Linked DNA regions of Methylomagnum ishizawai. The protein of the gene in region 1 purifies or fractionates together with the protein of each later gene. This does not show direct contact. Links are inferred from orthologs where the notes say so. Each region holds a gene or a part of one and is shown on either strand. Other genes may lie near its edges. The genes, in order: K5658_RS19275 and K5658_RS20665.

What was found.
Region 2: the proteins of K5658_RS19275 (region 1) and K5658_RS20665 purify together in Escherichia coli (affinity purification with mass spectrometry, with the first as the bait; 2 studies listed by BioGRID). This does not show direct contact. The link is inferred for Methylomagnum ishizawai from one-to-one orthologs.

What each region holds. Positions count from the first base shown.
Region 1 is NZ_AP019783.1:4,276,279-4,279,521, reverse strand. The notes cover bases 319-3,243. They hold K5658_RS19275 (DsbC family protein), read left to right. Parts: upstream 319-1,368; coding sequence 1,369-2,118; downstream 2,119-3,243. Other genes in these bases: mutS (DNA mismatch repair protein MutS), read right to left, coding at 2,199-3,243; rseP (RIP metalloprotease RseP), read left to right, coding at 319-1,339. In the rest of the region: more of rseP, read left to right, coding at 1-318. UniProt on the Escherichia coli protein: Acts as a disulfide isomerase, interacting with incorrectly folded proteins to correct non-native disulfide bonds.
Region 2 is NZ_AP019783.1:4,573,716-4,576,765, reverse strand. The notes cover bases 317-3,048. They hold K5658_RS20665 (FKBP-type peptidyl-prolyl cis-trans isomerase), read left to right. Parts: upstream 317-1,307; coding sequence 1,308-1,790; downstream 1,791-3,048. Other genes in these bases: rimO (30S ribosomal protein S12 methylthiotransferase RimO), read right to left, coding at 1,832-3,048; K5658_RS20670 (hypothetical protein), read left to right, coding at 1,019-1,219; pcnB (polynucleotide adenylyltransferase PcnB), read right to left, coding at 317-892. In the rest of the region: more of pcnB, read right to left, coding at 1-316; more of rimO, read right to left, coding at 3,049-3,050. UniProt on the Escherichia coli protein: Folding helper with both chaperone and peptidyl-prolyl cis-trans isomerase (PPIase) activities. Chaperone activity prevents aggregation of unfolded or partially folded proteins and promotes their correct folding.

The DNA.
Region 1 (3,243 bases):
GTTCTTCTTCGTCGTGGCCTTGGCGGTCCTGATCGCCTTCCATGAATTCGGCCATTTCTGGGCAGCCCGCCGCCTCGGCGTCAAGGTCACCCGGTTTTCGTTGGGCTTCGGCAAGCCGCTGTGGGCCTACCAAAAATCCCCGGACGACACCGAATTCGTGGTCTGCGCCCTGCCTTTGGGCGGATATGTCAAGATGATCGACGAACGCGAGGGCGCGGTCGCTCCCGAAGACCTGCCCTTCGCCTTCAACCGCCAACCCCTATGGAAGCGGGCGGGCATCGTGGTGGCGGGGCCGGTGTTCAACCTGCTGTTGGCGGTCCTGATCTACTGGGGCGTGTTCATGCTGGGCGAGACCGGCCTCAGGCCGGTGCTGGGTCCGGTGGCGGCGGAAACCCTGGCCGGACAGGCCGGGTTCCGCGAAGGCGATGAAATCGTCGCGGTGAAGGGCGATCCCACCCCGACCTGGAATGTCGCCCTCGCCGCCGTGGTCGAAACCGCCGTCGAGGAGGAGCCGATCCAGGTCGAGGTCAAGGGCGCGGACGGGGCCGCCCGCGTCCTGGTGTTGAGGATTCCCCAGGAGGTGGCGCAGGAACCCGAGCAGCTTTATCAGAAACTCGGCTTCCGCCCCCACGAACCCGCCTTGCCGCCGGTCATCGACCGGGTCGAACCCGGCAGCGCCGCCGAAGCCGGCCAACTCAAGCCCGGCGACTTGATCGTCAGCGCCGACGGCACGGCGATCAAGACCTGGAAGGAATGGGTCGAATTCGTCCGCACCCACCCGGATGTGGCGATCCGCACCGTCGTCGAGCGCGGCGGCGTCCGCCTCGATCTCGGCATCAAACCCAAAGGCGTGGATTCCCCCGAAGGCCGGGTGGGCCGGATCGGCGCGGCGGTCAGGATGCCGGAGGACATGGAACAGTCGTTGCGGGCCGAATACCGGCTCGGCTTGTTCCCGGCCCTGGGCGCGGCCATCGACAAGACCTATGGCTACGCCGCCTTGACCTTGAAGATGATCGGACGCATGGTGGTCGGCAAGGCCAAGGTCGACAACCTCAGCGGTCCCATCAGCATCGCCCAGTACGCCGGGCAATCGGCCAGCGTCGGCTTCGGCCAATTCCTGAAATTCCTCGCCATCGTCAGCATCAGCCTCGGGGTGTTGAACCTGTTGCCGATCCCGGTGCTGGACGGCGGGCATCTCCTGTTCTATTTGATCGAAGGGGTCAAGGGCAGCCCGGTATCCGACCGGACCTTGGCGTATTGCCAGCAGGTCGGGATGTTCATCTTGCTGTGCTTGATGGTATTGGCGTTCTTCCTCGATATTGAGCGCCTGTTTAACTGACCGGGTTTTCCTAATTGTTTGGAGTTGCCATGAAGAGAATCATAAGCGCCGCCTTGCTGGGGTTGGGATGGATGTTGTCCGGCGCGGCCCAGGCCGATGCCAAGGCGGTCGAGGAGGCATTGAAACAGAACCTGCCCACGCTCAAGCCGGATTCGGTCCAGCCTTCGCCGATACCGGGCCTGTACGAAGTGATGATGGGGGCGAAGCTGTTCTATGTGTCGGAGGATGGGCGCTATCTGATCCAAGGCTCGATGGTCGATGTCAAGGACCGCAAGGATTTGACCGAGGCCAAGCTGGCCGGGGCGCGGCTCAGTTCGCTGGACAAGATGGGCGTGGGCCAGATGATCGTGTTCAAGCCCAAGACCACCAAGCATGTGGCCTATGTCTTCACCGATATCGACTGCGGCTATTGCCGGAAGCTGCATTCCGAGATCGACCAATACCTCGCCCAGGGCATCGAAATCCGCTACCTGTTCTTCCCGCGCAGCGGCCCCAACACCGATTCCTATTTCAAGGCGGTATCGGTGTGGTGCGCCAAGGACCGCAACGCCGCCTTCACCAAGGCCAAGAAGGGCGACACCCCCGAGCGTAAGGACTGCGACAACCCGGTGGATGAGCAGCTGGCCCTGGGCAATGCCTTCGGAGCCAACGGCACGCCGATGATCGTGACCGAGAAGGGCGATATCCTGCCGGGGTATGTACCGGCGGCGCAGTTGGCCAAGATCATGGAGCAGCAGGCGGCGGACCCGCCAGAACCGCAGGCCGCCGCCAAGAAATAACCGGCGGCGGTTTCCCGGATAACGGACGGGGCGGATAGGCTTGGCCTATCCGCCCCGTTCGCGTTTGTGGGCGACGGGTGTTATCCCTCCGCCAGCTGCTTCAACGCGAACAACACCTCCAAAGCCTGCTTGGGGCTGAGTTCGTCCGGTTCGATCTCCTTCAGCCTTTCCAGCGCCGGATGCGGCGCGGCTTCGGCGAACAGGTCCATTTGCCGGGAGTCGCGGCCCTTGGCCTTGGGCTTCTCGGCCTGGGCGTGCTGTTCCAGCGCGGCCAGTTTCTCCCGCGCCTTCTTCACCACCGTCTTCGGCACCCCGGCCAGCGCCGCCACTTGCAGCCCATAGCTCTGGTTGGCGGGGCCGTCCTTGACCGCGTGCAGGAACACCACGCCGTCCTTATGCTCCACCGCGTCGAGGTGGATGTTATAGACCGCCGGGCATTCGTCGGGCAGGGCGATCAGCTCGAAATAATGGGTGGCGAACAGGGTGAACGCCTTGATTTCCCGCGCCAGATGCTCGGCGGCGGCCCAGGCCAGCGACAGCCCGTCGAAGGTGCTGGTGCCGCGGCCGATTTCGTCCATCAGTACCAAACTGGCGGGCGTGGCGTGGTGCAGGATATGGGCGGTTTCGGTCATCTCCACCATGAAGGTCGAGCGCCCGCTGGCGAGGTCGTCGGAGGCGCCGATGCGGGTGAAGATGCGGTCGAAGGGGCCGATGATGGCGCTTTCGGCGGGGACGTAGCTGCCGATGTGGGCCATCAGCACGATCAGCGCGGCTTGCCGCATGGCCGTGCTTTTGCCTCCCATATTGGGCCCGGTGATGATGAGCATCCGACGCTCGGGTGATAACTCCAGATCGTTCGGCACGAACGGCGCGTCCAGCACGCTTTCCACCACCGGATGACGTCCGGCCACCACCCGCAGCCCCGGTTCCGCGCTCATCGTTGGTTTGCAAAAGCCCAAGGCGTCGGCCCGTTCCGCCAGATTCGCCAGCACGTCCAATTCCGCCAGGCCCGCCGCGCATTCCCGCAGCGCCTCCAAGCGGGTGCCGAGTTGCTCCAACAATTCGTCGTACAGGGCTTTCTCGAAGGCCAGGGCGCGTTCGCGGGCGCTCAACACCTTGTCCTCG
Region 2 (3,050 bases), 300 kb from region 1 along the record:
GCCCCAGGCAGCGCTCGGTGTCGGGGAACAGGGCGGCGAATAGACCGTGCTGGCGCAATTGTTCGAAGGTCTGCACGGCGTAGCCGCCCAGGAACAGCTTGAGCATTTCGTCGTAGAGCCGGGCGGGCGGGATTTCGCCGAGCAAGCGGGCCAGCCGGGGGATGGGTTCGGCGCAATCGGGATGGATGCTGAAGCCCAGCTTGACCGCGAAGCGCACGGCCCTGAGCATCCGCACCGGGTCTTCGCGGTAGCGTTGTTCGGGGTCGTCGCCGATCAAGCGCAGGATGGCGGCCTTGTGGTCGTCCATGCCGCCGACATAATCGACCACCGAGAAATCCTCGATGTTGTAATACAGGGCGTTGACGGTGAAATCGCGGCGGAAGGCGTCGTCCTCGATGTTGCCGTAGGCGTTGTCGCGGAGGATGCGGCCATTGGCGTGGACATGGGCGCCTTGGGAATCCTCGCCGCTCCTGCTGCGGAAGGTCGCCACCTCGACGATCTCGTCGCCGAAATAGACATGGGCCAGCCGGAACCTACGCCCCACCAAGCGGCAATTGCGGAACACCTCGCGCACTTCCTCGGGCCGGGCGTCGGTCACCACGTCGAAATCCTTGGGTTCGCGCCCCAGCAGCAAGTCGCGCACGCAACCGCCCACCAGATAGGCTTGATAGCCGGATTGGCGCAAACGGCCCAAGACCTTGAGCGCGTTGTCGCTGATATGGCTGCGCGAGATGATATGCTCGGGACGCGGATAGACCCTGGGCCAGGTCGGCGCCACGGGCTGGGGTTCCGGCTCGGGTCGCGGCGGTGGCGGGGGGCTGAACAGCTTTTTGACGAAGTCGATGATTGCCAGAGGAGTAACGCGCTGGTGGGAACGGCAGGAAGGGGGCATATTACCCTAGCCCGCCGACCCGCTCAACGCATCTTTGGAACCAACGGTGGCCGCCCCCCCGGATAATCCCGGCCCAGGGGAGGCGCCAAGCCTGGACAGACCGCCTCATCTTGGGAGGATAGCGCCATGATCGAAAACGGGTTCGAGTCGATCAACCATTTCCTGCACACCCATCCGCATTGGATCGCGTATTTGGGCCTCTTATTGCGCCTGAAATGCGGGTTGCTCACCGTGCTGATGGGTTATTTCCTCTATCGGGTCTATACCGAACCCGCCCCGGCCCCGCCCCGGCGCGAATCCCGGTCCGATACCCATTTCCTGGCCTGAAAACCGCTTCCCGTCACGGGAAAACGCTGTTTAGCCGGGGGAAAACCCGTTATGATGAAATTTTAACTTTCAAATCAAGGAATTTCCCATGCGGATCGCGACCCAAAAGGTGGTGCATATCCACTACACCCTGACCAACGACGAGGGCGAAGTCCTCGATTCCTCCCGCGACCACGGCCCCTTGGCCTATCTGCATGGCGCGGGGAACATCATTCCGGGCCTGGAAGACGCCCTGACCGACCGTGTGGTCGGCGACACCTTCAAGATCACCATCGCGCCCGAGAATGCCTATGGCCTCCGCGACGACGACCTGGTGCAATCGGTGCCGAAGAGCGCGTTCCAGGGCGTCGATGAAATCCTGCCGGGGATGCAGTTCCAGGCCCAATCCCCGGAAGGACTGCAACTCCTGACCGTCCTCGGCGTGGACGAGGACGAGGTCATCCTGGATGGCAACCATCCCATGGCCGGCATCGCCCTCACCTTCGATGTGGAAGTCACCGACATCCGCGACGCCACCGCCGAAGAACTCGACCATGGCCATGTCCATGGTGCCGGTGGCCATCACCACTGAGCCCGCCCGCATGGACGGCCCCCGGGCCGTCCGCCGCCGCCCTAGCCGTCGAGATGCGCCCACATATCGTGTTCGTCGGCCTCCTCGATCACCACCTCGACGAATTCGCCGACCTTGAGCTGGGTCGCGCCATCGATGAACACCTGCCCATCGATTTCCGGCGCGTCGGCCCGGCTGCGGGCGACCGCGCCTTCTTCCACCACCTCGTCGATCAACACGGTTTCCCGGCCCCCGACCCTTTGCTGTAGGCGCTCGGCGCTGATGCGCTCCTGCACTTCCATGAAGCGGGCCAGCCGGTCCTGCTTGACCGCTTCCGGCACCGGGTCGGGCAAGGTGTTGGCGGCGGCCCCCTCCACCGGCGAATAGGCGAAGCCGCCCACCCGGTCGAGTTGGGCTTCCTCCAGGAAATCCAGCAATTCCTCGAATTCCTCCTCGGTCTCGCCGGGAAAGCCGACGATGAAAGTGCTACGCAAGCTCAGGTCCGGGCACAGGCCGCGCCAGCGCTCGATCCGCATCAGCACATCTTCCGCCGCCGCCGGGCGTTTCATCAGCCTGAGGATACGCGGGTTGGCGTGCTGGAACGGGATATCCAGATAGGGCAGGATTTTCCCCTCGGCCATCAGCGGAATCACCTCGTCCACATGCGGGTAAGGGTAGACATAATGCAGCCGCACCCACACGCCCAATCCACCCAGCGCCTGGGCGAGATCGTGGAAGCGGGTCTTGAGCGGCTTGCCGCCCCAGAAGTCGGTGCGGTATTTCAGATCGACGCCATAGGCGCTGGTGTCCTGCGACACCACCAGCAATTCCTTCACCCCGGCGGCGACCAGGCGTTCGGCCTCGCCCATCACCTCGCCGATGGGGCGGCTGGCCAGATCGCCGCGCAATGACGGGATGATGCAGAACGAGCAGCGGTGGTTGCAGCCTTCGGAAATCTTGAGATAGGCGTAATGGCGCGGGGTGAGCTTGATGCCCTCCGGCGGCACCAGATCGACGAAGGGAGGGTGCGGCGGCGGCAGATGCTCATGCACGGTCCCGACCACGGCCTCGTAGGCATGGGCTCCGGTGATGCCGAGGACTTGCGGATGGCGGGCGCGGATTTCGTCGGCCCGCTCGCCCAGGCAGCCGGTGACGATGACCTTGCCGTTCTCGGCCAGGGCTTCGCCGATGGCGTCCAAGGATTCCTCGACGGCGGCGTCGATGAAACCGCAGGTATTGACCACCACCAGGTCGGCGTCTTGATAGGTGGGCGAAAGCTCG